3 regions of the Megalodesulfovibrio paquesii genome follow, and region 2 is predicted to be linked to each of the others. Evidence: riboswitches for the same ligand, from Rfam matches in the RefSeq annotation. Region 2 holds a riboswitch; each other region holds the start of a gene.
What was found. Region 2 has a riboswitch for cobalamin ahead of ACYQ00_RS14600 (sirohydrochlorin cobaltochelatase). Riboswitches for the same ligand answer to the same signal wherever they lie in the genome.
Positions count from the first base shown of each region.

Region 1: it holds a riboswitch for cobalamin, as region 2 does, so the genes downstream of both, metE (5-methyltetrahydropteroyltriglutamate--homocysteine S-methyltransferase) here and ACYQ00_RS14600 (sirohydrochlorin cobaltochelatase) in region 2, are expected to answer to the same signal.
Region 3: it holds a riboswitch for cobalamin, as region 2 does, so the genes downstream of both, ACYQ00_RS20525 (ribonucleoside triphosphate reductase) here and ACYQ00_RS14600 (sirohydrochlorin cobaltochelatase) in region 2, are expected to answer to the same signal.

Region 1 is NZ_BAAIGQ010000005.1:840,141-850,610, reverse strand. Features, by position in the region: gene ACYQ00_RS10425 (SufB/SufD family protein) at 1-676, shown strand, start outside; gene metE (5-methyltetrahydropteroyltriglutamate--homocysteine S-methyltransferase) at 756-3,032, opposite strand; cobalamin riboswitch at 3,221-3,342, opposite strand; gene ACYQ00_RS10415 (metal-dependent hydrolase) at 3,584-4,039, shown strand; gene ACYQ00_RS10410 (PAS domain-containing sensor histidine kinase) at 4,303-6,339, shown strand; gene ACYQ00_RS10405 (DUF3369 domain-containing protein) at 6,336-7,934, shown strand; gene ACYQ00_RS10400 (EVE domain-containing protein) at 7,980-8,441, shown strand; rRNA gene rrf (5S ribosomal RNA) at 9,068-9,182, opposite strand; rRNA gene ACYQ00_RS10390 (23S ribosomal RNA) at 9,370-10,470, opposite strand, start outside.
Region 2 is NZ_BAAIGQ010000006.1:380,589-391,058, reverse strand. Features, by position in the region: gene ACYQ00_RS14625 (type III pantothenate kinase) at 1-232, shown strand, start outside; gene eno (phosphopyruvate hydratase) at 307-1,632, shown strand; gene folD (bifunctional methylenetetrahydrofolate dehydrogenase/methenyltetrahydrofolate cyclohydrolase FolD) at 1,820-2,719, shown strand; gene ACYQ00_RS14610 (TlyA family RNA methyltransferase) at 2,750-3,493, shown strand; gene ACYQ00_RS14605 (biopolymer transporter Tol) at 3,634-4,587, shown strand; gene ACYQ00_RS14600 (sirohydrochlorin cobaltochelatase) at 4,707-5,591, opposite strand; cobalamin riboswitch at 5,728-5,911, opposite strand; gene ACYQ00_RS14595 (phosphoglycerate kinase) at 5,971-7,146, opposite strand; gene tkt (transketolase) at 7,208-9,199, opposite strand; gene rpe (ribulose-phosphate 3-epimerase) at 9,290-9,970, opposite strand; gene ACYQ00_RS14580 (MerR family transcriptional regulator) at 9,967-10,416, opposite strand; gene pheT (phenylalanine--tRNA ligase subunit beta) at 10,438-10,470, opposite strand, start outside.
Region 3 is NZ_BAAIGQ010000009.1:3,334-13,803, reverse strand. Features, by position in the region: gene ACYQ00_RS20545 (glycosyltransferase) at 1-910, shown strand, start outside; gene ACYQ00_RS20540 (WxcM-like domain-containing protein) at 903-1,892, shown strand; gene ACYQ00_RS20535 (hypothetical protein) at 1,972-3,879, shown strand; gene ACYQ00_RS20530 (hypothetical protein) at 3,906-4,439, opposite strand; cobalamin riboswitch at 4,621-4,830, shown strand; gene ACYQ00_RS20525 (ribonucleoside triphosphate reductase) at 4,968-7,160, shown strand; gene ACYQ00_RS20520 (anaerobic ribonucleoside-triphosphate reductase activating protein) at 7,157-7,966, shown strand; gene ACYQ00_RS20515 (type 1 glutamine amidotransferase domain-containing protein) at 8,011-8,691, opposite strand; partial or broken gene ACYQ00_RS20510 (diguanylate cyclase) at 8,739-10,470, opposite strand, start outside.

The DNA.
Region 1 (10,470 bases), on a different contig from region 2:
CAAGGGTGCGGCCCATATGGGCATCTCTGAATTCTATATCAAAAAGGGCGGAAAACTGTCCTTCACCATGATCCACAACTGGGGCGAGGACACCACCGTGCGTCCCCGGTCTGCTGGCGTGGTCGGGCAGGATGGCGTGTTCATCAACAACTACATCCTGCTCAAGCCCGTACGGGATTTGCAGATGTATCCCAAGATCACCCTGGACGGCGAAGGCGCCGTGGCCCGCTTCAACTCCGTGGTGGTCACCCCTCCCGGCTCCTATGTGGACGCCGGCAGCGAGGTGGTGCTGAACGCGCCCAACACCCGCACGGAAATCATCGCCCGCACCCTGACCACCGGCGGCGTGATCATCAACCGCGGCCGCATCTCCGGCACCCACGTGCCTGCCAAGGGGCACCTGGAATGCAAGGGGCTGATCCTGGGCGGCGGCAAGATCCACGCCATCCCCGAACTGGTGGCCGACGTGGACGGCGTGGAGCTTTCCCACGAAGCTGCCGTGGGCAAGATTGACCAGGAAGAAATCGAATACCTCATGGCCCGTGGCCTGGACGAGGATGAAGCCACCTCCACCATCGTCCGGGGCTTCCTGAACGTGGACATCCAGGGCCTGCCCCCGGCCCTGCAGGAAGTCATCGAAAAGACCCTGGCCGACAGCGAAAAGAACATGTTCTAGAGCATGTTCCTTTGAGAACGACCCGTGTGAGAGGGAGCCTCTTTTCAAAAGGGGCTCCCTCTCGTTTTCTGGTCTCGTCCTATCTGCCCTGCACCTCGGCCCGGACGGCCTTGGCCGCGGCGACGAGGTTGGCCAGGCTGCGCATGGTTTCCGGCCAGGCGCGGGTTTTCAGGCCGCAATCCGGATTGACCCAGAGCCGTTCGGCGTCGATGACTTCCAGCGCCTTGCGCAGCAGCTGCACCATCTCCTCCACCTCGGGCACGCGGGGGCTGTGAATATCGTAGATGCCAGGGCCGATGTCGTTGGGGTAATCAAAGTCGTTGAAGGCCTGCAGCAGGGTCATGCCACTGCGGCTGGACTCGATGCTGACCACATCCGCATCCATGGCCGCAATCCAGCGCAGGATGGGGCCGAACTCGCTGTAGCACATATGGGTGTGGATCTGGGTGCCATCCTGCACGCCGGAGGAGGCCAGACGGAAGGCCTCCACGGCCCACTCCAGATAGGTCTCCTGGGCCTCGGGAGCCAGAGGCAACCCCTCGCGGAACGCGGCTTCATCGATCTGGATGATCTGTACACCCGCGGCTTCCAGATCCTGCACTTCATCGCGGATGGCCAGGGCGATCTGCCTGCAGACCTCCGAGCGTGGCAGGTCATCGCGCACGAAGCTCCAGTTCAGGATGGTCACCGGACCGGTGAGCATGCCCTTGACCGGCTTCCTGGTCAGGGACTGGGCATGGCCGATCCAGCGCAGGGTCATGGGGCCGGGGCGGGAAACATCCCCCAGAATGATGGGCGGCTTGACGCAGCGGCTGCCGTAGCTCTGCACCCAGCCGTTACCGCTGAAGCGAAAGCCCTGGAGCATCTGGCCGAAGTATTCCACCATGTCATTGCGTTCGGATTCGCCATGCACCAGCACGTCCAGACCCAGCGCCTCCTGCCGGGCGACGGTGTCGGCAATGGTCTGTTCCAGGAACTGTGCATAGGCATCGTTGCTCATCTCGCCGCGGCGGTGGGCCAGACGGGCGGTTCGGATCTCGGCCGTTTGCGGAAAGGAGCCGATGGTGGTGGTGGGCAAGAGCGGCAGCTGCAGTGCCGCCTGCTGCAGCCCTTTGCGCACCGGGAACGGGCTTTGCCTGCGGGTCATTGCCGGCTCCACCGCAGCGATCCGTTCGCGAACGGCCGGGTCGCACAGTTCCGGAGCAGCCCTGCGCTCGGCCAGGCAGGCGGCATTCTCCGCAAAAAAAGCCTCGTCCGCATTGCCCGCCACGGCCTCCCCAAGCGCGGCCACCTCGCGGCACTTTTGCGCGGCAAAGGCCATCCAGCGTCGCTCGCGTGCAGGCAGGAGCGTTTCCGACTCCAGATCCACCGGGCTGTGCAACAGGCTGCAGCTGGAGCCGAGCAGCAGCCGCTCCACTCCCAGGCGGCGGGCCAGTTCCTCAGCCCGCTGGCGGGCCGCATTCAGATCAGTTTTCCAGATATTGCGCCCGTCCACCAGTCCGAGGGAGAGCCGCATGCCGCCAGGCAGACGGCTGACCACGGCCTCCAGCTCCTGCCGGCCGCGCACGGCGTCCACATGCACGGCTGCAAAGCCAGAGTCCAGAGCCAGCTCCAGATTTCGCCCAAGTGGGCCATAGTAGGCAGCCAGCATCACGGGACAATCGCCCGCAGCACGGCGGATGGCCTTGCAGGACTGGGCAAAAAAGGCCCGGGCGTCCGGGGACATCTCGGTGCACAGAATCGGCTCATCCAGCTGGATCCACTTGCTGCGCACGGCCGCCTGCCGCACAAGTTCGGCGTAGGCCTCCAGCAGCGCGGGCATGAGCGCCCAGCGGTCCGCACCATGATCCTCGCGGCACAGGCTCAGAAAGGTGATGGGCCCAAGCAGCACGGTTTTGGGTCGAAATCCCAGGGACTGGGCCAGGGCGGCATCCTCAATGGCGGGCAGGCCCCCCGGGGTGGGCTGCAGGCCGGGCGAGAGCTCGGGAACCATAAAGTGGTAGTTGGTATCAAACCACTTTTTCATGGCCATGGCCGGGAGGTTGCGGGCGGCGTCGCCCCTGGCCATGCGGAAGTAGCGGTCCTGAGCCGATTCGCCGTCCTGGGCCACAAAGCGGGGCGGCACAAGCCCCAGTGCGACCGCCGTGTCCAGCACGTGGTCGTACAGGGAGAAATCTCCGACAGCCACCAGGGAGAGCCCGGCCTCGCGCTGGAGGGCCCAATGCCGGATTTTGAGCTCGCGCGCGGTGGCATCCAGCTGTTCTGCGCTGCTCTCACCGCGCCAACGTTTTTCCAGGGCAACCTTGAGCTCGCGGGCCGAGCCGATTCTGGGAAATCCAAGCACATGCGTTTCCATTGCCAAAACTCCTTGCCGTTCGCGTGTTGAACAAAGGAGCGGAGATGCAACGCGGGGGGAACACAGGGGCGGGAACAACACAACGGCGCAAACGCGTTCGGGAGCGCCGGGCTCCTGGCAAACGCGCGTATGCAGACTGGTTGCCACTCCTGCCTGGCACGCGAGGCAGTCTTGCTCCAGAACAGGGCGTCTTCTGGCTTCCGGCCCCTTGCGCAATGCCTGACCCTTCCCATTTCCGCAGAAACAGTGGCCCAGGCGGGGAGATTGCCGGTTACAGCGGCGCGTCCGCGACGGATTTACACCGTCTTCCGTTTCCTGTTCTTGCGGGCTGTCTAGCGCAGGGGGGCGGAGAAGTCAAAAGGGGCTGTGCCCCACTGTGATCAACACACATCAACCCGGCGCAACCAACAGCCACCCTTCCCCACTCTCGTCAAAAATAATAGACAATAATTCAAGGATGTTATTTCACGTGAAACATCGATCAACCACTGAAATCTTGACTTTCCACGCGTGAGCAGCAAGGAAATGGCTGGACGCACCTGAGCCCAGAGATGAGTATGCCCGGATACAAGCTGCACCTCGCCTTCGGTGGTGTTGTGATTGGAGGTGGACTGGCAGCGGCACACCATCACAACCTGGCCACCTTCGATCCCTTTACCGCCACCATGCTGATGCTCATCGGGTTGGGCGCTTCCATCTTCCCGGATGTGGACACCAACTCCAAGGGCCAGCACCTTTTTTACGCCCTCCTGGCCGTGGTGGACATGGTACTCATGGCCCAAGAGCGATACAAGTGGTCGGCAATATTAGGATTTATTGCCATGCTGCCCGCCATTTCGCGCCACCGGGGCTTTACGCACCGGTGGTGGGCGGCGCTTCTTATCCCGGCCCTGGTCTGCGCCTTGCCCCTGTGGTTCTATCAACTTCCCTGGCAGGCCGTTCTCCCGGGCTACCTTGCCGCCGTGTTGGGCTATCTCAGCCATCTGGTCCTGGATGCTGTTGCCTGAACACCCGCTTTCTCCTCTTTTTTAGGATTGCTATTCCCTTGACATTATTGTGATAATTTGCCGCTGGACCTGTTCAGGCACCCATGGTAAGGAGCTACCCACTTCCGCACGTCCTTTTTGGCACATCCTTATACATCCTGTTGAGCCTCATGGCCGGCACCTCCTTGTCATCTGCTGCGTCGCAGCCACTTTTCTCAAGACACACTCTGCAAATATGTATTTTTGCAGGGATTTTTCTTTTGGTGCTCAATGGCTATTTTGCCATGCATTATCGCCAGCACCGCGTTGCCGCAGAACGCGCTGCTCTGGAACGACTGGAGGCAAGGCTTGTCGCCGTGCAGGGCGAAGGCGCCCTGGCGTTTCCGCCACCGGACGCCCTCCTGAAGGAATTGTTGCCACCGCAAAGCCTCCTGATTCTGGAGCGTCCGGGGCAGGACCCACTACGCCTGCTTCAAGGCTCCCCGGATTTTTCCTCCTCCGTGTTGCGAGCCACGCTGCCCACCCCTGAGGGGGGGCGCCTGATCCTGGAGCAGCCCTATTCCGAAGCCATGTCGCGCTGGCAGAGCGCCGCACGAACCGTGATCACCGGAATGGTGCTGGCCGATGTGCTGCTGCTGGCCTTTCTGGCGTTTCTCATCCGCTCTGCAACGCGGGCCCGGTTTTGGCAGGACCGCTGCAAGCACAACGAGGAAATGCTGGTAGCGCTTTTCGAAAATGCCAATCAGTACGTCGCCTTGCTAGACCCTATGGGCAAGGTGCTCAAGGTGAATCAGGCGGCCTTGCTGCGAATTGATGCCTCCCTTGAGCAGGTGCTTGGCTGTGCGTTTTGGGAACAACGCTGGTGGCGCCCCGAAGCCCCGCACGGGACCGCCTCCACCCGCCAGGCTGTCGCCGATGCCCTGGCCGGGCGTCCGTCGCGATATCAAAGTCTCAACGCGGACAGCGCCGGCCACCTCTACCCAGTGGATGTGAGCGTGAAGCCGCTGGTCTTCGAGCAGGACCATGTGGAATTCATCCTTGTGGAATGGCGGGATATTTCCGACCTCGTCGCCGCGGCGCAGGCCCTGGAGGCCAGCCGCGGGCAACTGATGGATATGGCTGCCAGTGTCCCGGGGGTGCTCTTTCGGCTGGAAGAACTGGAGCCGGACACCTCCGCCCTTTCCCAACGGTTTGGATTCACCTTTATCAGCCCGCGGTTTGCCAAGCTCTTCCGCATGAATCCAGACCTGGCCACCCTGGACCGCATTGCCGATCTGATGCAGCCGTCCGCGGCGTTTCTGCAATCCCTTGAGCACGCCTTGCAACGCCCGCCGCGCTGGGAATACCTGGGCCGGTTCATCGACCTTCACGGCCGCAACGGCTGGTTGCGCATCAAGGCCCGGGTCAGCGAACAGGAGGTTGACGGCCTGAAGCGCGTGGTCATCAATGGGGTATTTCTGGACGACACTGAATTGATTGAGGCCGAAGAAGAATTGCGACGTGCACACAACACGCTGCAGGAACAAGAAAAAATGGCCTCGCTCGGCTCCATGGTGGCCGGTGTGGCCCACGAGATCAATACCCCGCTGGGCGTGGCGCTCACTGCAGCCTCGCAGCTGGATAAAGATGTGGCCACCATCAGCCACGCCTTTTCCGATCAGACATTGACGGCCGAACAACTGACTGAATTTGTTCAAGACGCCAGCGAGGCCACACGCCTGATGGTGGCCAACTGCACCCGCGCGGCCGATCTGGTCCGGTCCTTCAAGCAAGTGGCCGCAGACCAGAGCGTGCATGAGCTGCGGGCGATCAACCTCAAGGAATATCTCGATGATCTCATCCTCAGTCTCCGGCCTCAGCTCAAGCGAACCCCGCACACCCTGACGGTGGAGTGCCCTGAGGCCCTGGAGCTGGTGTGCGATCCCGGAGCACTGGCCCAGATTGTCAGCAATCTGGTCATGAACTCCCTGGCGCATGCCTTCAAGCACTCCGGGAACGCCGGCAGAATGCATCTTGCCGTTCGACCTTCGGATGAGCCGGGAACGCTTGTCCTCACGTATCAGGATAATGGCGCGGGCATGCCCGAACAGGTACGCCGGCGCGCTTTTGATCCATTCTTCACCACTCGCCGCGGCCAGGGGGGCACCGGCTTGGGATTGCACATTGTGTACAATCTTGTGGTGAATTCCCTGGGCGGCGCCATCTCCCTTGCCAGCCGCGAGGGCGAGGGCGCGACTTTCACCCTTGTCTTTCCTCAGCATCCTGTGGGACGAACTCCCGCGCCCGAACCCGCTGCAGGAACAGACGGAGCCTCCCCATGACGCAGTTTCTCTTTGCCCCCAAGCCCCCCACAGCAACGGATACCCCGCCAGCAGCAGATGGGGGCGGCAGCCAAGGCGCGCCCCCTGCGGCGCCCGAGGGCTATTGGCCGGTGCTCATCGTGGACGACGATGCCGAAGTGCACGCCGTTACCAGACTGGCCTTGCGCAAGGTGACGTACAAAAACCGCAAGCTGCAGCTGTTGAGCGCGTACTCCGCCGCTGAAGCCGAGGCAATGCTGCGTGAGCGGCAGGATATTGCCGTCATTCTCTTGGATGTCGTCATGGAGACCGAGGATGCCGGCCTCCAGCTGACACGCAAGATTCGCGAGGATCTTGGCCTCAAGGCCACCCGGATCATTCTGCGCACCGGCCAGCCCGGCCAGGCCCCTGAAGAACGGGTCATCGTTGAATATGACATCAATGATTACAAGGCCAAAACCGAGCTGACCACGCAGAAGCTCTTCACGGCCATCATTGCCGCCCTGCGTTCGTATCGCGACATCATCACCATCGAAGCCAACCGGGCGGGTCTGGAAAAAATCATCCGCGCCTCGGACCAGCTCATGGAGATGGTGTCCATCACCGAATTTGCTGATGGCGCCTTGCTGCAGGTCTGTTCACTCCTGGAGCAGAAGCCGGAAGGCGTCATCTGCCTGCAAAAAGCCGGCTTCGAGAAGCCAACCATCATCGCCGGGGCGGGGCGGTTTGCCTCGCTGGCCCGGGCTTCCCTGGATGCCGTGGAGGACACCACCGTCCGCGATGCCATCCGCCAGGCCTTTGACCGCCGCGAGAACATCTACCTGGATACCGCAACCACCCTGTATCTGCGGGCGGAGGATGGCAACGAAGTCGCCGCCCTGGCCCTGCAGCGCGCCCCCTTGCGGCAGGATGACCGCCGGCTGCTTGAGCTGTTTGCCACCAAGATTTCCGCCAGCTTTACCAATGTGCTGCTCTACGAAAAGCTCCTTTCCGCCAACGAGCAGCTGACCCTGGCCAACGAAGAGTTGGAGCGCCGTGTGGCTGAGCGCACCGCAGAACTGCAAAAAGCCAATGAGCTGCTCACGGAAATGGCCTCCACAGATTGTCTGACCAAAATCTGTAACCGCCGCCGTCTGTTTGAGCTCGGTGCCCAGGAACTCAAGCGAAGCGACCGCACCAGCGAGCCATTCAGTATCATCCTGTTTGACCTGGACCGCTTCAAGAGCATTAACGATTCGTTCGGGCATGACGCTGGTGACGAGATCCTCCGGCAAGCCGCCCTGCGGGCTGCCTCCTGCCTGCGGCTGTACGACACCCTGGCGCGCCACGGTGGTGAGGAATTCGCCGTCCTGCTCCCTGAAACCCAGTGCCTGGACGCCTGTGCCGTGGCGGAACGCATCCGCTCGCACTTCGCCTGCCTGCCTGTGCTCTACGGCAAGACGGAAATCCCCTTCACAGCCAGCTTTGGCATTGCCACGCGCAGGGAAGGCGAGTCCTTTGAAGAGGTGCTCAAACGCGCGGATTCTGCACTCTACCTGGCCAAGGAGCAGGGCCGCAATCAGGTGCAGAGTATGACCTGTAGCCAGGCCGTGGCCAATAGCGAGGATGGCGGCTGAGCAAAGGGGTCTTCCCCGCTCCACCTTCACAGTCGAGGTTACCCAATGCCCGCATACTGGTTGGTCAAAACTGAGCCGGGTTGTTTTTCCATAGAGGATTTGGCGAGTTCTGAGAACAAAACCACGTGCTGGAGCGGTGTCCGCAATTATCAGGCCCGCAACTTCATGCGCCAGATGCAGCTGGGGGATCCGGTGCTCTTCTATCACAGCATCACCAATCCCGGAATTGTCGGGCTCGCTGCCGTGGTTCGGGAAGCCTATCCGGACCACACCGCCTTTGATGCTGACGATCAGCATTACGACCCCAAATCCACGCCGGCGCACCCCATTTGGGACATGGTGGACCTGCAGTGGCGGGAAACCTTCCCCACCCCGCTCCCCCTGGCCCAGCTCCGTCAGGTACGCGGCCTGGAAGGCATGGAACTGTTGCGCAAAGGCTCCCGGCTTTCCGTCATGCCCGTTGCCGAGGCGGAATATCTGCGAATCATGGAGCTGGCGCATCAGTAATCAGGCAGTGCCGTTCTCTGTCCGCCGGCAAATTCGGTGCGGTCCAATTAGCCGATCAACATGCTGATCCTTGCCGCTGACACTTCAGGTGTATTCCGCAAGCCCTGTACATCTCCCTCTGGCGGACAAGACCGCCTTCTTCTGTAATACGCCCCCATTACCGTGCCGAAGCCAGCTGTCTGCCATGGCATGCAATCGCCAAGGGAGAACGAAACTCCGGTCGCAGACGGTTGCCAGAGATAACCAATCACCCACTCCATTATTGACTTTGAAATTCATTTTCATTATCTAAATCTGAACAAACTCACAACCCCATCGAGATGAGGATTCAAATGAGCCCAGAGCAAGCGCAGGCTTGGTTGCATGAAGTCGAAGCCATGTTGGGGCAACATGCCGTACTTACATGTCGGCAAAGGGATGAGCTGCAGGCCAATCACCTTGCGGCACGCGAGTGTTGCCGCCGGGCCCTCCTGAAAGCAAACCAGCTTCGGGTCAAGGAGGGCCGCGTGGTAGGGCCTGCCAGACGGCATACGTATTAAAGACGGCCCTGCATCCGCTCCTCCCCATTCCCCCCAACGTCAAAACGCCCCGCTTGAGTAAACAAGCGGGGCGTTTTGGAAGGGATGCCCTGGCAGCGACCTACTTTCCCACACACAACCATGCAGTATCATCGGCGAAGGAGGGCTTAACTACCGTGTTCGGAATGGGAACGGGTGTGACCCCTCCTCAATGGCCACCAGGACAAATGGCATGCCTTTTAGTGCCGCGGGGGGGGTGAGGATGCAGGGATTGGGGTCTGCATCGGGTTGAGCAGGCTGGGTGCGGGGAGTTCGCTGTTGCGCGTTTCTCGCGTGTGCCTGATCTGATTCCCTGGTTCGCGGCGAGGCGAATATATAGGGAAAGAGGTGAGATGGAGGAGTAGTTGGGGAGTAAGAAGACGAACGGACTATTAGTACCGGTTTGCTGCATGCATTGCTGCACTTCCACATCCGGCCTATCGACCAGGTAGTCTACCTGGGTCCTTCAGGGAGACCTTATCTTGAGGCAAGTTTCCCGCTTAGATGCTTTCAGCGGTTATCTTTTCCGATCATAGCTACCCTGCTATGCCGCTGGCGCGACAACAGGTCCACTAGCGGATCGTCCACCCCGGTCCTCTCGTACTAGGGGCAGCCCCTCTCAAGTCTCCTACGCCCGTAGAAGATAGGGACCAAACTGTCTCACGACGTTTTAAACCCAGCTCGCGTACCACTTTAATCGGCGAACAGCCGAACCCTTGGGACCTGCTTCAGCCCCAGGATGTGATGAGCCGACATCGAGGTGCCAAACCGCGTCGTCGATGTGAACTCTTGGACGCGATCAGCCTGTTATCCCCGGCGTACCTTTTATTCAATGAGCGATGGCCCTTCCATGCGGGACCACCGGATCACTAAGACCGACTTTCGTCCCTGTTCGAGATGTCTCTCTCACAGTCAAGCTCCCTTATGCCTTTGCACTCGCCGGCTGGTTTCCAATCAGCCTGAGGGAACCTTTGCATGCCTCCGTTACGTTTTGGGAGGCGACCGCCCCAGTCAAACTACCCACCAGACACTGTCTCCCAGCCGGGTAACGGCGTGGGATTAGGGTCTTAGACATGCAAGGGCGGTATTTCAAGGGTGGCTCCGCAAGCGCTGGCGCGCCTGGTTCACAGCCTCCCGCCTATCCTACACATGCATGTCCAAAACACAATGTCAAGCTATAGTAAAGGTGCACAGGGTCTTTCCGTCACTCTACGGGGACACGGCATTTTCACCGCGAATTCAATTTCACTGAGTCGCTGGCCGAGACAGCGCGGAGATCGTTACGCCATTCGTGCAGGTCGGAACTTACCCGACAAGGAATTTCGCTACCTTAGGACCGTTATAGTTACGGCCGCCGTTTACCGGGGCTTCGGTTTAGAGCTTCGCTTGCGCTAACCCCACCCCTTAACCTTCCGGCACCGGGCAGGCGTCAGACCCTATACGTCGTCTTACGACTTCGCAGAGTCCTATGT
Region 2 (10,470 bases):
ATCCACCAAAGAATCCCTCTCGCAGGGGCTGGTCTTCGGCTTCGCATCCATGATAGATGGTCTTGTGGACAAGCTTTCGCCTGTAGTCCAGGGCGAGCTCCCCGACGCGCCCATCGTCGTGGCTGCGGGTGGTCTGGCCAATGCCATTGCCCCCCATGCCGCGCGCATTCAGCACGTCCGGCCCGCGCTCATCCTGGAAGGTCTGGCGCTGCTGGCCATGGACGCCTGCTGATCCTTTTTTCGTTGCAACACAACCGAACCACTGAACCTGCCAAACCAACAGTTTGAGGCAAGGAGAAGACGAGCATGAGCACCATTGTCGCCGTTTGGGGCCGGGAGATCCTGGATTCCCGTGGCAATCCCACCGTGGAAGTGGAAGTGACCCTGGAGACCGGTGAAGTGGGCCGGGCGGCCGTGCCCTCCGGCGCCTCCACCGGCACCCGCGAGGCCCTGGAACTGCGCGATGGCGACGCCACCCGCTATCAGGGCAAAGGCGTGACCAAGGCCGTGGACCATGTGAACGGCGAAATCGCCGAAGCCGTGGTGGGTGTGGACGCCCTGCGCCAGAGCGCCCTGGACAACCTGCTCATCGAGCTGGACGGTACCGAAGGCAAGACCCGCCTGGGCGCCAACGCCATCCTGGGCGTGTCCATGGCCACGGCCCGCGCCGCCTCGGAATTCGTCGGCCTGCCCCTGTACCAGTACCTGGGCGGCGTGAATGCCAAGATCCTGCCTGTGCCCCTGATGAACATCATGAACGGCGGCATGCATGCCCCCAACAACCTGGACATCCAGGAATTCATGATCATGCCCATGGGCGCGGACACCTTTGCCGACGCCCTGCGCATGGGTGCGGAAACCTTCCACACCCTCAAGAAGATCCTGGCCAAGGACAAGCACATCACCTCCGTGGGCGATGAAGGCGGCTTTGCCCCCAACCTGGGAAGCCACCGCGAGGCCTTCCAGTACATCATGAAGGCCATCGAGGAAGCCGGCTACGTGCCCGGCGTGGACATCGCCCTGGCCATCGACGCCGCGGCCAGCGAATTCTACCGCGACGGCAAGTACATCCTCTCCGGCGAAGGCAAGACCCTCTCCAGCGCCGACATGGTGGAATACCTGGGCCAGTTCGTCAGCGAATTCCCCCTGGTCTCCATCGAAGACGGCCTGGCCGAAGGCGACTGGGAAGGCTGGAGCCACCTGACCATGGAGCTGGGCGACGTCATCCAGCTGGTGGGCGACGATATCTTCGTCACCAACCCCTCCATCCTCGCCCGGGGCATCCAGACCGGCGTGGCCAACTCCATCCTCATCAAGCTGAACCAGATCGGCACGGTGACCGAAACCCTGGATACCATCGAAATGGCCAAGCAGGCCGCGTACACCACGGTCATCTCCCACCGCTCCGGCGAAACCGAAGACAGCTTCATCGCCGACCTGGCCGTGGCTGTGAACGCCGGGCAGATCAAGACCGGCTCCCTGTGCCGCTCCGACCGCATCGCCAAGTACAACCAGCTCCTGCGCATTGAAGAAGAGCTGGAAGACGACGCCATCTACTTCGGCCCCACCATGGCGGACCACTTCTGCGCCGTGGACGAAGACGAGATGGACGTGCAGGACGAAACGGACTAAACAGTCCGCACGCGAAGGATTCGCGAGGGAGGAACCCCGCAATGCGGTTCCTCCCCCGCTCTTCTCTTCCCAGGCATGTATTGGCGCACCCCCTCAAAGACGAGTCTTTGGGGAGGGGGTTCGGGGGAACCCCTTTCTCCAGAAAAGGGTTCCCCCGATCTATTTTTTCCTGTTCAAAGGTGATCCCATGCTCCTCATTGACGGCAAAGCCACGGCCCAGGCCATCCGCGCAGAACTCAAGGACGAAATCCTCGCCATTGGCGGCGCGGCCTCCCGCCCTCCGCAGCTGACAGTCATCCTCGTTGGCGAGGACCCGGCCTCCGCCGTGTACGTGCGCAATAAGGAGCGCGCCTGCGCCGACGTGGGCATCACCTCCCGCACCGAGCGCCTGCCCGCCGGCACCGACGCCGCCACCCTGGACCGCCTCATCGCCGACCTGAATGCCGACCCCGGCGTGGACGGCATCCTGCTCCAGCTGCCCCTCCCCGGCGGGCTGGATTCCACCGCCTGCCTGGCCTGCATCGCTCCGGACAAGGATGTGGACGGCTTCCACCCCGTAAACATGGGCAATCTGGCCCTGGGGCATCCGGGCTTTCAGCCCTGCACCCCGGCCGGCGTCATGGAACTGCTCAAGCGCTATGATCTTTCCCCCAGCGGCAAGCATGCCGTGGTGGTGGGCCGCTCAAATATTGTCGGCCGCCCGCTCTCCCTCATGCTGGGTCAGTCCGGCCCCTTTGCCAACGCCACGGTGACGGTGTGCCACTCCCGCACCAAGGACCTCCCGGCCGTGACGCGCTCGGCGGATTTCCTCTTTGCCGCCATCGGCAAGCCCCGTTTCATCACGGCGGACATGGTCAAGGAAGGCGCCGTGGTCATTGATGTGGGCATCAACCGCACCGAAACCGGCCTGTGCGGGGACTGCGACTTCGACGCCCTCCAGGGCAAAGTCGCAGCCATGACCCCCGTCCCTGGCGGCGTGGGCCCCATGACCATCGCCATGCTCCTGCGCAACACCGTGACGGCCTGGAAGGCGCATCTGGGCATCGGAAGCAGCCCCATCGGCTGCGTTGGCTGCTCGCCGGCATGACCAGCGATCCTGCCACCCCCGAGCCTTCCCATGCCCAAAAAATTCCGCGCTGATCAGCTGGTGCACGAGCGTGGCCTGGCCGAGAGCCGCGAGCAGGCCAAACGGCTGATCATGGCCGGCCAGGTGCTGCTGGAAACGCCCCACGGCCCCGAGCCTGTGGCCAAGCCCGGCCAGCCCCTGCCGCCGGAGGCCCTGCTTTCCCTCAAGGCGCCGCAGCGGTTCGTCTCCCGCGGGGCGGAAAAACTGCTGACGGCCATTGAGGCCTTTCATCTCGATTTTACGGGAAAAGTCTGCCTGGACGCCGGCGCGTCCACGGGTGGATTCACCGACTGCATGCTCCAGCATGGCGCGGCGCGCGTCTATGCCGCGGACGTGGGTCATGGCCAGCTGCACGAAAAGCTGGTGGCCGATCCGCGGGTGGTCAACCTGGAGCGCATCAACCTGCGCCACGCCGAGCCGGATCTCTTGCCAGAGCTGGTGGACTGCATCAGCGTGGACGTGTCCTTCATCTCGCTCACGCAGGTCTTGCCGGCCTGCCTGCAGTTCCTCAAAACGCCCGGCGAGCTGGTGGCGCTCATCAAGCCACAGTTCGAACTGGGGCCAGGCCGCACGGTCAAAGGAGTGGTCCGGCGCGAGGAAGACCGCCAGGAGGCAGTGGACACGGTGGCGGCCTTTGTCACCTCGCAACTGGGGATGACGCTGGTTGGCGTCGTCCCCTCCAAGATCCTTGGCCCCAAGGGCAATCAGGAATTCGTCAGCTACTTCACGCGGTAGCGGGTGCGTGTCCGGAGAATCCGCCACAGCGGCCCGGCATTTCTTCCGAATGGCGAAGTGGTGGCGATGCGCGTAGGGTGTGGGTGCTGGCCGGAATGGCCGTGCTTCCCTTTCACCCCTGAGCCTGCAGGAGCCGCCCCATGCGTCATCCCCTTTTGTGTCCCCTGCTCTGCTGCGCGCTGTGGCTGCTGGCCGCCACGGCCACGGCCCATGCCGCCGAGCCTGGATTCCCCCTGGTGTACTGCCTGGACGGTGCGGTCATGTATCGCGATGGCGTGGGCGGCAAACCCGTGCGCCTGGGCCAGGGCATGTCGCCCTCGCTCTCTCCGGATGGGATGCGGGTCGTATGGATCCCTGTGGAAGGCTCTTCAGACAAGGACTCCAGGCATGGAGATCTGGTGCTGTATCACCGTGATACCGGAAACACCGAGGTCCTGGTCCACGACGGCGGCATCCTGCGCACCGTGGCCTGGTCCCCCACGGGGCAGCACCTGCTCTATTGCTCCTTCCGGGACGATCACACCGAACTCTGGACCCTGGACCCTGGCAAATCACCTGCCTGCATCATCAGGACCGGTGGTGACAGCCAGCACGGCGATGATGTGTTTGAGCCCGTGTGGGCTCCGGACGGCCAGAGCATCTCGTATCACGACATGTCACACTGGTATCGCGTGGGCCTGGATGGCGCAGTCCTGGCCCGGACCCCGCTGACCGAGTTCGCCGGCAGGAGCGAAGGCTTCACCAGCGCCGACCGCTTCGCGCCGCGCCCCGGCGAACCCGGGACCATCCTGTTCAGCGCCAGCGTCCCCGGCACGCCTCTTTTTCAAAAAAAGATCAACGATATTAATACAGCACTGTTCCTCTACGACACGCCCACCCGCAAAATCACGCGCCTTACCAGCGAGGATTTCACGGCCTTTTCACCGGTCTGGTCCCCTGATGGGCAGTCCATTCTCTTTGTGGGCTACACCGACGTGCAGGCATCCTCCTCTGCTAACCCACTGCGGGTGTTTGCCATGCGTCCTGGGGCGACACCGGTGGAATTGTTCAAGGGGGACAGCCCGATGCCTGCCGCGGGCGGCGGGAGTCACTGAAGCGGCGAGCGTCGGCAACCCACCCGCTTTCATGTAACACCGGGCCTGGAGCTGCCCCCTGGCCCGGTTGCAATGCGATTCTGCCATGCATGCGCCGCATGGCCTGCGCCACGCGTGGATTACTGCAACTTGTCCAACGCCTCGGCCAGGTGGTTGATCCAGATGTCCACCAGGCCGGCATTTTCCAGGCTGCCCTTGAGCACCGGCTCCACGGCAAAGCCCTTGTTGCGCAGCACGGTCTTCCAGCTGTCCTCCTCATCGCCGGCCATGTCGTTGTTGGCATGGTCACCCGCCACGGCCATGAAGGGCATCAGCCAGACCTTGGCCGGCTTTTTGCGAGTCAGCTCTGCCACAATGTCATCCAAAGAGGGTGAGCCCTCCACCGTGCCCATGCAGGCCAAGGGATCGAGCTTCCACAAATAATACTGCATGGCCGGGTACATGGCGTTGCCGGGATGGTGGGTGCCATGACCCATGAAGACCAAAGCGTCCTTGGCAGTGCGTCCCTTGGGCGCATTGGCCAGGAGGGCCTTGGCCGCGGCCTCGAAATCCCCGGTGGAGCTGAGCAGCGGCATCCCGAGTTCGATGTGCTGCAAGCCCTTGGGCATGCCTTCAAAGCGGCGGGCCGTCTCGGCGAGCATGTGGAATTCCTGCCCAGGAATCGTTTGCAGGGACTGCACGGCCACGTGGGTGAACTTGTCTTCCATGAGCCGGGCGAAGGCTTCGGCCGGGGAATCGACGGCTTCCGCGCCTTCCATTTGCCGGATCTGGTGCGACGACCAGGCCCAGCGAACCTCCACGCCTGGGAAACGCGCCTTGACCTTGGCCTCGAAGTCCTTCAGCGGACCGCGGGCTGTTTCGTATGACGTGCCAAAGGCCACCAGCAGGATGGCCACCTTGGGTTCGCCGCCTTTCTTGCCGCCATGGGCCTGGGCCTCCACGGGCTGCCCCAGCAGCATACACAGGACCACCGCCAGCAGCAGCGTGCACAGCGCCTGTTTCATGATACTCCTCCTCGCGTTGTGCGGACGGTCGGACAGGGCGAACCACGCAAAAAGCCCCTTCTCCCACGTGCGCAGGAGAAGGGGCCGTTTTTCCCTTGTCCACAAGAGCCGGGCCGGCAAAGTCCGCGTTGCCGGGGGCGGTGTCAGTTGTCGGGCAGGTCTTCCGACTCGTCCCCCGCCACCCCGGCCTTCCCGGACCAAAGGGCCAGTGGCTCGCAAGGAGGTGACGGTTGGATGGGACTCACGGCGGCGGGTCCGCTCCCGACTTGCACGGGATTCCCTATTAAGCCTTTGCAGGCGCCCGAGGCACTCAAATCACAATTAGGCCGTCCGGTCAACTGGCCGGTAATTGGCCGGCGCGCGGCCGAGCCAGCGCCCTCTAGCCCTTGGCGCGCTCCTCCAGCATGGCCACGGCCGGCAGGACCTTGCCTTCCAGGAACTCCAGGAAGGAGCCGCCGCCGGTGGAGATGTAGCCCATGGAGGCCGCAAGGCCGAACTTCTCCACCATGGCCACGGAATCGCCCCCGCCCACCAGGGAGAACGCCGCGGAGTCGGCGATGGAATACGCCAGCACCTTGGAACCACCGGCAAACTGTTCATATTCGAACACGCCCACGGGGCCGTTCCAGACGATGGTGGCGGCGTCCTTGCAGGCTGCGGCATAGGTCTTGGCCGTCTGCGGGCCGACGTCCAGGACCATGTCCTCCGCGCCAATTTCGTCCACATTTTTGAGGAAGGGCCGCGCCGTGGCCGAAAGCTCGGCAGCCACCACCACATCCGTGGGCACATAGATGGTCTTGCCCTGGGCCTTGGCGTCAGCCAGGAGCTGTTTGGCGTCTTCCACCAGATCGGCTTCGTAAAGGGACTTGCCCACGCCATACCCCTGGGCCACCAGGAAGGTATTGGCGATGCCGCCACCGACGATGAGGCCATCCACCTTTTTGAGCAGATTGTTGAGGACCAGGAGCTTGGTGGAAACCTTGGCCCCGCCCACGATGGCCAGAAGCGGCCGCTTGGGGCTGCCCAGGGCCTTGGTCAGGGCGTCGAGTTCGGCAGCCAGGAGCACGCCAGCGCAGGCCACGGGGGCGAACTGAGCCACGGCGTGGGTGGAGGCCTCGGCGCGGTGGGCTGTGCCAAAGGCATCCATGACGAAGATATCGCACAGGGCGGCGTACTTCTTGCCCAGCTCGGGATCGTTCTTCTTCTCGCCCTTGTTCATGCGCACGTTTTCCAGGAGCACCAGCTCACCGGGAGCGGCCTCCACGCCTTCCAGCTCGCGCACCAGGCGGACCTTGCCGCCCAGGTGTTCGTTCAGCCAGTCGGCCACAGGCTTCATGGAGTTCTTCTCGTCAAACTCGCCTTCCGTGGGCCGGCCCAGATGGCTCATGGCGATGACCCTGGCGCCCTTCTCCATGGCCAGCTTGATGGTGGGCAGGGAGGCCGTGAGACGGGTGGCGTCGGAAATGACGCCGTCCTTCAGGGGCACGTTGAAGTCTTCGCGGATGAGCACCCGCTTGCCGGCGAGATCCAGATTGGCCATGTGCAACACATGCATGATCACATCTCCTGGGATGGACGGGACGCGTAAGGATGGGAACAGCCGTTCCTGTCAAGCCTTACAGCATTTCCCGCACAAGTGCCACAATCCGATCTGCCGTGAGACCGAATTCGGGAAACAGCTTGTCCGCCGGGGCGGAAAGGCCGTAATGATCCAGCCCGACCACGGCGCCTTCGCTGCCCACGTATTTGTACCACAGCCCTGTGGCTCCGGCTTCCACCGCCACGCGCAGGGTCACCGCCGGCGGCAGCACGGCGTCCTTGTAGGCTTTTGGTTGGGCGTCGAAGACTTCCTGGCAGGGCATGGAGACCACGCGCACGGCCACGCCTTCCTCGGCCAGCTGCCGGGCCGCCTTGACGGCCAGCATCACCTCGCTGCCCGTGCCCATGAGGATGGCCTTGGGCTGCGGGGCGTCCAGCAGCACGTAGCCGCCCTTGTCCATGTTGGCCAGGGCGTCGGCTTCGCGCACCAGGGGCGCGAGGTTCTGGCGGGTCAGGCACAGGGCCGAAGGCGTGGTTTCCTGGGCCAGGGCCCAGGTCCAGGCCGCGGCGGTTTCCGCAGCGTCCGCCGGCCGCCAGACGGCCAGGTTGGGGATGAGCCTGAGGGAGCTGACGTGCTCGATGGGCTGGTGGGTCGGCCCGTCCTCACCCACGCCAATGGAGTCGTGGGTCAGCACGTAGATGGCCTTCAGGCCCATGAGGGCGCTCATGCGCATGGCATTGCGCATGTAGTCGGAAAAGACCAGGAAGGTTCCGCCAAAGGGGATGAACCCGCCGTGCAGGGCCAGGCCGTTCATGATGGCGGCCATGGCGAACTCGCGCACGCCATAGTTCACGCTGGTGCCCGTGGGGACGTCGGGCCGGTAATGCACCGCGCCTTTCCAGTGGGTGCAGTTGGATTCGGCCAGGTCCGCGGAGCCGCCCACCAGCTCGGGCAGGCGCGGGGCCAGGGCGTCCAGGCACATCTGGGATCCCTTGCGCGAGGCCACTGGCTTTTCCATCAGGTTCATTTCCCGTATCAGGCTGGCGGCCAGATCCTGAAAATCCGCAGGCAGGTCGCCGGCCATGCGACGGGTCAGTTCGGCGGCCTTTTCGGGATTGGCCTGGGCATAGGCGGCAAAGCGCTCGTTCCAGGTGGCTTCCAGTTCGCGGCCTTCGGGACGGGCGTCCATGGCGGCGTAGATGGTGTCGGGAATGGTGAAGGGCGGCTGCGTCCAGCCCAGCTCCGAGCGGGTGCGGGCGATTTCATCCTGGCCGAGGGGCGCACCGTGGCATTTCTCACTGCCGCAAAGGGTGGGCGAGCCGAAGCCGATGATGGTCTTGCAGCAGATGAGGGAAGGCTTGTCGGTCACGGCCTTGGCCGCGGCGATGGCCGCATCCACGGCTTCCGGGTCATGGCCGTCCACATCGGCAATCACGTGCCAGCCGTAGGCGGCAAAGCGGGCCGGGGTGTTGTCCGCAAACCAGGGATGGACCTGGCCGTCGATGGAGATGCCATTGTCATCATACAGGGCGATGAGCTTGCCAAGTTTGAGGGCCCCGGCCAGAGAGCAGGCCTCGTGAGAGAGGCCTTCCATCATGCAGCCGTCGCCCATGACCACATAGGTGTGGTGATCGATGAGGGTGCAGTCCGGAGTGTTGAACTGGGCGGCGAGCATGGTTTCAGCCAGGGCCATACCCACGGCGTTGGCAATGCCCTGCCCCAGGGGGCCGGTGGTGGTTTCCACACCGGGGGTGTGCCTGTATTCGGGATGCCCGGCAGTACGCGAGCCAAGCTGGCGGAAGTTTTTGATATCCTCAATGGAGAGATCATAGCCGGTCAGATGCAGCAGGCTGTACAGCAGCATGCTGGCGTGGCCGTTGGAAAGCACGAAACGGTCGCGGTTCCACCATCCGGGATTGATGGGGTTGTGCTTGAGGTGCCTGGTCCAGAGGGTCACGGCAAAGTCGGCCATGCCCATGGGTGCGCCAGGGTGGCCGGAGCGTGCCTGCTGCACGGCGTCGATGCTCAGGAAGCGCACGGCATTGGCCATCTCGCGCATGGTGGACATGATCATCTCTCCTTGCTGGGGACGGCCGCGGCGTAGCCAGGGCCGCCGGGTGAATGGGTCTGCGGCGCGGGGACGAATTGAACCTGTCCGCTACCCGCGCATGGCTTGCTGAAACAGTTGGTGGCGTTCATAATAAGGTGGAAACGCAAAGAAAGCCGACCCCGAGACCAGCACGTCGGCCCCGGAGTTGACCAAGGCGCCGGCATTGGAAGGGGTGACTCCACCATCCACCTGCACCCGCGGCCAGCAGCCCAGCCGGCGGCACATGGCCCGCAACTCAATGAGCTTGCGGTAGGTGAATTCCAGGAACTTCTGCCCGCCAAAGCCGGGGTTCACGCTCATGAGCAGGACCATGTCGCACTGGGGCAACACGTATTCCAGCACATTGAGCGGGGTGTGCGGATTCAGGGACACCGCAGCCTGTTTGCCCGTGGCCTTGATCTGGGCCAGGACGCGCTCCAGATGGGTGCAGGCCTCGGCATGCACGCAGATGAGATCCGCGCCAGCGTCGGCAAAGGCTTCCACATATTTCTCGGGTTCCACAATCATCAGGTGGACATCAAAAAACAGGGAGGAGCCCTTGCGGCAGGCCCGGATGAGCGGCGGCCCCAGGGTGATGTTCGGCACAAAGCGGCCGTCCATGACGTCCCAATGCACCCAGGAGAGCCCGGCGGCTTCCAGGGCCTCCAGCTCTTCGCGCAGGCGGCCGAAATCGCAGGACAGCAGGGAGGGAGACAACAGCGGGGGATGCACGGGGGAAGCGGGGGTCATTCGTCCTCCAGAAGACGGCGGATGGCGCGCAGTTCGGCGGCGATGTCCAGCAGGAGGATGTCGCGCCGCGGATCCGCCTTCGGGGGTCTGGGCGGCTCGGGGGCCATGGTCGCCGCCAGGGTGAGCGCCGCAGGCCTTGGGGGCTGCAGCGGGGCAGGCCGGGGTGACAGATCGATCAGGGCCAGCTGCTCCGAACTGCCCGGCGGCGCCGGGAACCGCGCCTCCAGGGCCTGGCGTGCGCCCTGGATGGTGCGTTTTTCCTCGTATAACAACCGTTTTATTTCCAGCAACAATGCCAGGTGGGCCTCGGTGTACAGCCGTTGGCCCCCCTCGGTACGCACTGGATCCAGCTGCGGAAACTCCGTTTCCCAGAACCGCAGCACCGAGGAGTTCACCTCCAAGAGGCGGGCGACTTCCCCGATCTTATGGAGCTGCTCTTCGGTCACACACCTTGCCCCTTGTCGGCGTCAGGAGCGGGCCGCCTCCGGGCTGGCTGCGGC
Region 3 (10,470 bases), on a different contig from region 2:
GCTGCTGGCGGCGCTGGCGGATCTGGCGGCTGCCGTCCCGGCCATGGAAGTGGTTTTTGTGGTGGACGGCTCTCCGGACAAGTCCCTGGAGCTTTTGCAGGCGCAGCTGCCGCAGCTGCCCTATGCGGCTCAACTCATTGCTCTTTCCCGCAATTTTGGCGCATTCACGGCCATCCGTCGCGGGCTGGAGGCCGCCAGGGGCAGGAGCATGGCCGTCATGGCTGCGGATCTGCAGGAACCGCCGGAACTGATCCTCCAGTTCTTCGCCCTGCTGGACTCGGGCACGGTGGATCTCGTCTGTGGCCAGCGGACCGGCCGCCAGGATTCCCGATGGAGCGCGCTGCTTTCCAACACCTTCTGGACACTGTACCGGCGTTTTGTGCTGCCGGACATGCCCCCCGGCGGAGTGGATATCTTCGGCTGCAACACCGTGGTGCGCGATGCGCTGTTGCAGCTTCAGGAGAACAACAGCTCCCTGGTGGCGCAGCTGTTCTGGGTGGGGTACAGACGGGTGTTCGTGCCCTATGCCCGCCAGGCCCGGCAGCATGGCAAGAGCGCCTGGAAGCTGAAGAAACGCCTGACGTACATGCTGGACAGCATCTTTTCCTTTTCCGATCTGCCCATCCGCGTGGCCCTGGGCGTGGGGCTGGCCGGGCTGGTGTTCACGGTGCTGCTGGGTCTTGTGGAGCTTGTGGCCTGGCTGCTCGGCCTCATCCATGTGCCCGGCTATCTGGCCATCATGTTCACCCTGCTGTTTCTCGGGTTCAGCATCCTGCTGACACAGGGGCTCATAGGCTGCTATCTCTGGCGGGCCTTCGAGAACACCAAGCGACGCCCGCTCTCGCTCACGGCGTTGCACCTTGTGCATCCTCAGGCAGAGTCCGGGCAGCAAGGAGCCTCCCGTGAGTGACGCGCCCTTTATCCATCCGCAGGCCCTGTGCGAAAGCCAGGCCATTGGCCCCCGCACCCGGGTCTGGGCCTTTGCCCATGTGCTGCCCGGCGCCGTGGTCGGGGCGGATTGCAACCTTTGTGACCATGTCTTTCTTGAAAATGACGTGCAGGTTGGCGACCGGGTGACCATCAAATGCGGCGTGCAGCTCTGGGACGGGGTGCGCCTGGGGGATGACGTCTTTGTCGGCCCGAATGTCACCTTTACCAATGACAAACGGCCCCGCTCCCGCATGCGGCCGCAGGCCTTTCTGCCCACCGTGGTGGAGGCCGGGGCGTCCATCGGCGCAAACGCCACCATCCTGCCCGGGCTGACCATCGGCCGCAACGCCTTTATCGGCGCGGGCAGCGTGGTGACCCGCAGCGTCCCCCCCAATGCCATCGTCTATGGCAATCCGGCCCGGATCATGGGCTACGCTTCTGGCGGTCCCGGCGAGGAGCGTAAGAGTTCCCTGCCCCTGCACAGGCTGCCGGACAGCCCTGCCACCAGCGCCCCCCGCGAGCCCGTGGCGCTGGGCGTGGGCGGCTGCAGCCTGTGCCCGCTGCCGGTATTCAAGGATCTGCGCGGCGGACTCATGACCGTGGAGTTCGGCAAGGAGCTGCCCTTTGTGCCGGTGCGGCAGTTTTTCGTACACAACGTGCCCAACGACAAGGTCCGCGGCGAGCACGCGCACCGGGCCTGCGAGCAATTCCTGATCGCCATTTCTGGCACGGTGCATGTGGTGGTCAACGATGGCGCCAGCTCTGCGGAAGTCTGCCTGGACGCGCCGGACTGGGGCCTGCACATGCGCCCCGGCGTCTGGGGTACGCAGTACAATTTTTCGGCAGATGCCATCCTGGCCGTGTACGCCTCCCTGCCGTATGATCCGGCGGATTATGTCCGCAGTTTCGACGCGTTCATGGCCGAGTTCGGGACGCTGCAGCCGGATGCTTCCCGAAGCTGAGCCTGCCCGCCGCGCCCCTGGCCATTTCCGCCCTTTTTGACCCCTGTGCGCCTGGCCTTCGCCCGGCTTTGGAGAGAGCATGCGCCGTTCTGCGACACCCCATGATCACGGTGATACCGCCGGCGCTTCCGGCCCCGGGAGCGGCGTGCCCTGGCGCATGGGGTCGGAATCCCTGCGCGCCTGCCTGCGTCAGGACTGGTGGGCGCTGCTTATCGGCAGCCTGGCTGTGTTCGTCATGGCCGGCATGTTCACCAGCGGCAAGTCCGCCATGTTTGTGCCGGAACTGAGCTTCCCATACGTGTACACCGGCGACGGCCTGAGCCACGCCTGGCTCTCCCAGCGGGCCATGGAAGGATGGATTTTCGAGAATCCACGCAGCGGTTATCCCTTTGGATCCGCCTTCTTCGACTACCCCGGCTCGGACAGCGGCAATCTGCTGATCATCAAGGCCCTGGGCTGGTGCACCGGCACCTGGTACGGCGCCATGAACCTGTATTACCTGCTGAGCTACCCGGCGGTCTTTCTGGCGGCCTATCTGGTGGCCCGCCTGCTGGGCTTGCGGCAGGCCCTGAGTCTGGCCCTGGCCGTGCTTTATGCCATGGCGACCTACCATGCCCAGCGGCTGGGGCATATTTTTCTGACCTGGTATTTTGTGGCGCCGATCTTCTTTTATGCCGCCGTGGTAGCCAGCGCTGCCGGGGACGAGGGCCGGCGCTGGCGGTGGCGGGCCGGCCCGGGCTGGCCCCTGCTGGCGGTGCTGGTCGCCGCGGCCTCGTTCGGCGTGTATTACGCCTTTTTCGGGGTCATCCTGCTGGCCGTGGGGGGCATTGCGGGCTGGGTTCAGACCGGCCGCGCCGCACCCCTGGTCCGGGCCGGCCTGTACTGCGCCGCCGTGGCCGGCGGGGTGTTTCTCAATGTCGCGCCCTCAATCTGGTATCACCTGCTCCACGGCCCCAACCCGGAAGTGGCGGCCCGGCATGCGGCGGAATCCGAGTATCTGGGCTTCAAGATGATGCAGCTGCTGCTGCCGCGCGAGAATCACCGGCTGTTTTTTTTCAACTATTACAATAAAGCATACAACATAACCCGGCCGCTGATCAACGAGAACACCTCTGCCACCCTGGGCCTTGTGGGTGCGGCAGGGTTCCTGTTGTCCCTCTGGCATCTGCTTGTCATCGCTGCAGGCGGCGCACTGGAACGCCGGCTGCGGCTCATGAGCGTGTTTGGTCTGGTCCTGTTCCTGTTCGGGACAGTCGGCGGCCTGGGGGCGATGTTCTCGGCCTTTGTCTCACCCATGTTGCGCAGCTGGAACCGCATCAGTATTTTCATGGCCTTTGGGGCGTTGTTCACGCTGCTGCTGGTGCTGCAGCTGGCCTGCGAACGCTGGCTTTCCCCGCTGCGGGCCCGGCTGGTCATGGCCTTGCTGGCGGTGCTGCTGCTTCGCGTCGGGCTGTGGGATCAGACCCTTCCCTCCTTTGCAGGCCAGATCAATGCGACCGCCCAGGCTTTTCGGCAGGAGCAGGCCTTTATCCAATCCATTGAAGCCCAGCTGCCGCCGGGCAGCGCGGTGTATCAGCTGCCGTACATGCCATTTCCGGAGCAGCCTTCCTTGGAACGGCTGGAAACCTATGACCTAGCGGCGGGATATCTGCACTCGAGCACCCTGCGCTGGAGCTACGCCGGCATCCGGGGCCGCGAAGGCGACCTCTTTTACCGCGCCCTGGCCCGGGAGCCTCTGCCGCGTCAGCTGGAGGTGCTGCAGCGTCTGGGGTTTGCCGGGGTGTATGTGGACCGCCGGGGCTACGCGGACAACGCCACCGCTCTGGTGACCTCTCTGGAGGATCTGACGGGAGCGCCGCCCGCAGTGGTCCGCGCCGATGGCGAGGTGGTCTTCTTCCGCCTGCCCAACGCCACGCAGCCGCTGCCGGACGGCTTGCCTGCTGCCGAGATTTTTGCCAGGGCCGGCGTTGCCCCGCCGCCTCAATAGCCGCAAGATCGCGCCCGGACATCACCCTAGAAATGAAAGCCCTCCAGCGCCCGCTGTAGCAGGGGATCCACCTCGGCCTTGCGGGCGGCGTCGTACACAAGGCGAATGGAATAGAAGACGTCCTGCCGCAACCAGGTCTTTTGGTAGAGAATCCGGCCGTTCAGATACCCGGACACCACGAACCAATCCTTTTTGGTGGTGTGATAGGTCACCTGCAGGCCGTCCTCCTGCCGGGCCTGGGCATAGGCCTGGGGCAGGGTCTCGTCCAGGGCGTTGTGCGCGGCCCAGACCAGCAGTTCGATGCCCCCATCCGGTGCAAGAAAGCGGCGGCCGTCGCCGTTGTCCGCCTCGGGCCGGGCAGTGAGCGCCCCGGCCGGAAGGCACAGCTCGTAGCCAAAGCGGCTGTTGCGGTAGCAGTCCTGTCCGGCCGCCGCGGCCGCCGGCCCGCCCGTGGCAAGCAAAAAAATAAACGCAACAAGTCCAATGTGTTTGGTGAAAAATTCCATCAGGATTGTCCGCATGCCCCGGCCATGGTGTGGAAGCTTCATGTGTGGCTGCATGTGTTGCTCCTCCCGTTTATCCAAGGCTGGCGCGGGGATCGCGCGGAGGCTCGCTGCCGGATCATCCTATCACAAGGAGGGAGCCAGTCAAATTTCAGTTGGTCAAGCGTGACATCTGTTGGGATCCGTTGACAGAAGTCAAATTTTGTTGAGCTGAGTTGACTTGAGCGCATCTCCGGACGTATATCAGGGCTGTGCTGGCGCCTGTCCTTCTGGGACGGCGGCAAGAGGGAACCCGGTGTAAATCCGGGGCTGCCCCGCAGCGGTGAGCGAAAACAACCCCCGCCATAGGCACTGGGCTTTGGGCCTGGGAAGCGGCGGACAGTAGGCCCCCGGCCCTGCGGCCGGCTTGTTCGCAAGTCCGAAAACCTGCCAGCGCCGTCTGCAACGCCCGTTTGCGGACGCACCCACTGGGAGCCTCGAGGGAAGGCGGCCCGGCCATCCGGCGCGTTGGTTTGCGTCCGGAGGCCCTCCTTTCCTCGGTTCCATGACGATGCCGCGCAGTGCGGCGGCATCGCGGAGTATGCCATGCGGGAACCGATGCCTTGCGCCGAACTGAGTTCCGACGGCTCCCTGGAGCCGCTGTTTCCATCCGTCACCCCTCCTGCCTCGCCCCGTGTGGCTGCGGCTGTGCCTGCGCGCATTCGCAAGCGCGATGGCGCCGTGGTGGGCTTTGATGCGGACAAGATCTTTTTTGCCATCCGCCGGGCCGGCGCGGCCACGGGCGAGTTTGACGATACCGAGGCCCGGCTGCTGACCGCCCAGGCCGTCAAGGTCCTTTCCCACCGTTTTGCCGGGCAGATTCCGGATATCGAACGCATTCAGGATGTGGTGGAACAGGTCCTTATTTCGGCCAATCATTTCCAGACCATGCGCGCCTATTCCGTCTACCGGGACCAGCGCGCACGCCTGCGGCAGGACCGGAAAACCGTGGTGGACGTGGCCGCCTCGGTCAATGAATACCTGGACCGGCAGGACTGGCGCGTGGCCGCCAATGCCAATCAGGGCTATTCCCTTGGCGGGCTGATCCTCAATGTTTCCGGCAAGGTGGTGGCCAATTACTGGCTGAGCCACGTGTACCCGCCTGAAGTGGGCATGGCCCACCGCGAAGGCGATCTGCATATCCACGACCTGGACATGCTGGCCGGCTACTGCGCCGGCTGGTCCCTGCGCACCCTGCTGCAGGAAGGCCTGAACGGCGTGCCGGACAAGGTGGAGGCCAACCCGCCCCGGCACCTTTCCAGTGCTGTTGGGCAAATCGTCAACTTTCTCGGGACCTTGCAAAACGAATGGGCCGGCGCGCAGGCCTTTTCCTCCTTTGATACCTACATGGCGCCCTTCATCCGCAAGGACGCCCTGGAGTATGACCAGGTTCGCCAGTGTATCCAGGAGCTTATCTATAACTTGAACGTCCCCTCGCGCTGGGGCACGCAGACGCCCTTCACCAACCTGACCTTCGACTGGACCTGCCCCGAGGATCTGGCCGGCCAGCGTCCCGTGATTGGCGGGGAGGAAATGTCTTTTACCTACGGCGAGTTGCAGTACGAGATGGACATGATCAACCGGGCGTACATCGAGGTCATGACCGCCGGGGACGCCAAGGGCCGCGTGTTCACCTTCCCCATCCCCACGTACAACATCACCAAGGATTTCCCCTGGGAATCGCCCAACGTGGATATTTTGTTTGAAATGACAGCCAAATACGGCCTGCCGTATTTCCAGAACTTCGTGAATTCCGATCTGGAACCGAACATGGTCCGTTCCATGTGCTGCCGGCTGCAGCTGGACCTGCGCGAGCTGCTCAAGCGCGGCAACGGGCTCTTTGGCAGCGCCGAGCAGACCGGGTCCGTGGGCGTGGTGACCATCAACTGCGCCCGGCTGGGCTACATGCACCGTGGGGACGAAGCCGCCCTGCTCGCCCGCCTGGATGCCCTGCTGGACATTGCCAAGACCAGCCTGGAGATCAAACGCAAGGAGATCAGCCGGCGCATGGACGCCGGGCTGTTCCCATACACCAAGCGCTACCTCGGCTCCCTGCGCAACCACTTCTCCACCATCGGCGTCAACGGCCTCAATGAGATGGTCCGCAACTTCACCAATGATGCCGAGGACATCACCACCCCAGCCGGCTATGCCCTGGCCGTGCGGCTGCTGGATCATGTCCGGGAGCGCATGACCGAATTCCAGGAAGAAACCGGCCATCTGTACAACCTGGAAGCCACCCCGGCCGAAGGCACCACCTATCGTTTTGCCAAGGAAGACCGCAAACGCTTCCCCGGCATCCTCCAGGCGGGCACTTCGGAAAAGCCCTATTATACCAACTCCTCCCAGCTGCCCGTGGGCTTTACGGACGATCCCTTCGAGGCTCTGGCCCGGCAGGAGACCCTGCAGCGCAAGTACACTGGCGGCACGGTGCTGCACCTGTACCTGGGCGAGCGCGTCTCCAGCGTGGAGGCTTGCAAGGCCCTGGTGCGGCGGGCGCTCTCCCGCTTTGCCCTGCCGTACATTACCGTCACGCCTACCTTTTCCATTTGCGACGTGCACGGCTACCTGACCGGCGAGCACGCCAGCTGCCCGCGCTGCGCCGCCGAAGGCCGGGAACAGGCCTGCGAGATCTGGACCCGGGTCATGGGCTATTACCGTCCCAAATCGGCCTTCAACATCGGCAAACAGGGCGAGTATGACGAGCGCGTCTGTTTTGCCGAGCCCGCGGCGCTGTGATCGAACCTGCGACACCAGGACAGGAGCGCCAGCCCTTCAATGAAGCGGCCAGCCTGAACATCGGCGGACTGGCGCCCCTGTCCACCCTGGATTACGCCGACCCGGACACCCCTGGCGCACTGGCGGCGGTGCTCTTCTGCCAGGGCTGCCCCTGGCGCTGCCCCTACTGCCACAACGCGGCCCTGCAGCCGAATCATCAGCCGACAAATCCGACGCATGCGGCAGGCCTGGCCTCCGGCGCTGGCGCTGTCGGCACCCTCAGCTGGGCCGAGTGCTTGGCCTGGCTGGGCAGCCGGCGGGGAATTCTGGATGCGGTGGTCTTTTCCGGTGGCGAGCCGACCCGTCAGCCGGCCTTGCGGCAGGCCATGGCCGAGGTCCGGGCCCTGGGCTTTCGCCTTGGGCTGCACACCGCGGGCATGTTCCCGGAGGCGCTGGCGGCCCTGCTGCCGCGTTGCAACTGGGTGGGCCTGGACATCAAAGCCCCGCGCGCGCTGTACGACCGCATCACCGGCCGCCCCGGCAGCGCGGAGCCGGCCTTTGCCAGCCTGGAGCTGCTGCAGCGCAGCGGCGTTGCCTTCGAGGTCCGCACCACCTGGCATCCGGCCCTGCTTGACGAGGCGGCCCTGCTGGCCCTGGCCGGGGAACTCGGCGCTTTCGGGCCGTTGCGCTGGTCCCTGCAGGCCTTCCGCCCCCAGGGCTGCGCCGATGCGGAACTGGCTGCAGCCGGGCCGGTGATGTTTGCGGAAGATCTCCTCGCGCAGTTGCGTAACACCGCACCTTCCCTGACAATCACCCTGCGGGAGTGACGCCCCGGCCTGGCCTGTGATTGGGCGCTCGGGCGCCTGGACGATTACCCGGCGAGCACGGCAGTGGCCACCGCTTCGGCCACCAGTTGGGAGGAATACCAGTTCTGCCCGGTGAGCAGCCGCCCTCCCCGTCCGGAGGTGATGAAGCCCTGGTTGACGCCATAGCAGCAATAGCGGGCGCCGCGGGCCTGGAGCTTGTCCTCCAGCACATAAGGCGCGTCCAGGAGCACGCCGAAGGTCACTTCTTCCGCGCGGCTGAAGCAGGTCACGGGCTGGTCCTGGATCAGGAATTCCCCGGAAGCATCCTTGAGATTGAGCAGCCCGGCCGGGCCATGGCACATGGCCGAGACGACGCCGCCGCGGGCCCAGATGTTTTCCGCAATGGCGATGAGGTGCGGGTTGTCCGGGAAGTCATACAGCCCGCCGTGGCCGCCGGTAAAGAAGATGCCGTCGTACTGTTCGGCATCCACGGTCTGCGGCAGGGGGGCGGCGAGGATGCGATCCATGGCCTGGCGGTCCATGAGCAGCCGGATCTGTACCGGGTCGTTGAAATCGGTCTGCGTCAGGGCCGGGCCCTGCTCGCCGGGGGTGGTGAAGTCCACCGCAAGCCCGCGTTCCTGCATGACGTACAAGGGATGCACCAGTTCGGGAAAATAGCAGCCCGCCGGCTTGCCGCCGCCCATGGTGGCGTGGCCGGACAGGACAAACAACATGCGCCTGCTCATGGCAGCTCCTTGGTCCTGGGTTACGGTGTGGACGTGCGCAGGTGGGGTCAGTCGGCCAGTTCCACCCGGTTGCGCCCCTGTTGCTTGGCGCGGTACAGCGCCGCGTCCGCCCGGCTGACGAGCTGTGAACTCGTCTCCCCCGAACGGTATATGGCCAGGCCCATGCTGGCGGTCATGCAGCCTGCCACGGGGTGCGGGTTCTCTTCCAGGGATTTGCGCAGCCGCTCGGCAAAGGGGAGCGCGTTATGCACGAATTCCGATATCACCACCAGAAACTCCTCCCCGCCCCAGCGGCCGAAGAGGTCGGTGCTGCGCACGTTGTTGGCCAGGGTGGCGGCCACCTGAGCCAGCACGGCATCGCCCACGTTGTGCCCGTAGGTATCGTTGACGCGTTTGAAGTGGTCCACGTCCAGGAGGATGATGGCCAGGGAATGCCCGCCCTCCCGGCAGCGCTCCAGCTCCCGGCCAAGTCGTTCCTCAATGCTGCGACGGTTGTACGCGCCGGTGAGCTGGTCCGTGGTGGAAAGGCGGTACAGCTCCCGGTTCTTGGTGTTAAGCTCCTCGTGTTTTTCCTGCAATTCCTGGGTCCTGGCGCGCACAAGGGATTCCAGGTTGAGGTTCATGTCCCCAAGTTCCTGATAGATTCTGGCGTTCTCCATGGAAATGGCGGCCTGGGCGGCAAGGATGTGCAGGATGTGCACCCGCTCCTTGCGAAACGCGCCGGGGGTGGCGTCGTTTTCCAGGTACAGCAGGCCGCGGACTTCCTTCTGCAGCACGATGGGCAGACAACATAGGGCGGCCGGCTTGTGCTCCAGGAGATACGGGCATTGGGTGAACAGCGCGGCCAGGTTCGCATCTGCACCCAGAGCCAGCCCGGAGGAGGCCAATCCGGCGATATCGTTGAGGATGATTTGCCGGCCGCTACGCACGGCATAGTTGACCACGGCCTGCGAGATTTCTGCGGACTGGTGGATGGGCTGGCCCGCCGGAAAGACGCATTGCGGGGCGGCCACGGTTCCGGCCCGGACCACGTTGGAGACGAGGAACGCACCGTCCTTGTTGAGGATAAGCACGCCCTTGGTGGCGCCGGCATTCTCGGTGGCAATGGCCGTCAGCTCGCGGCCGAGATCGTCCAGAACCATGTGCCGGGACACGGCCTGGGTGGCCTTGACGACGGCGAGCAGATCCACCCCTTCGGAAAAGGACTGCGATCCGATGCCATCGGTGGAGGAGGTGGTTTCCAGCAGAAAATCCCCTTCCATGGCCCGCGGGGCGGGGCAGTGGAAGGACAGCACGGCCAGCAGGGACTGGTATGTCTCGCGCAAGCGGTGTTCCATGCCCCTGGCGCCCCAGCGGGCATAAAAGGCCAGGGCCTGTTCAAAGTAGGCCTTGGCCAGGTGCGGCTTGTGCCGGCGGCCCCAGAACCGGCCGGCCTTTTCCGCTGCCAGGGCGGCATCCTGGATAAAGCCGGCCTCCAGTGCGGCATCAATGGCTTGGTCGTATGTGTCGAGCGCGGCCGCCAGCGCGGGCTCGGCCTCGCGCATGGCCGCCGTCTGGACTGCCAGCCGTTCGGCCTCCAGCAGCAGCAGCTTGTGCCGGAAGTTGGCCGGGCACAGGGCCGCCCAGAGCCGCAGCTTGCCCAGCCCGGTTTCGATGCGCGCCGTCTGCTCTTCCTCGGGCAATGCGCCGCGCTGCCAGGCCTGTTCCAGCAGGCACAGCACATAGAAGAACCAGCTGTCCGCCAGCATGATCTGCCCCTGCTGGGTGGCGTCCACCACG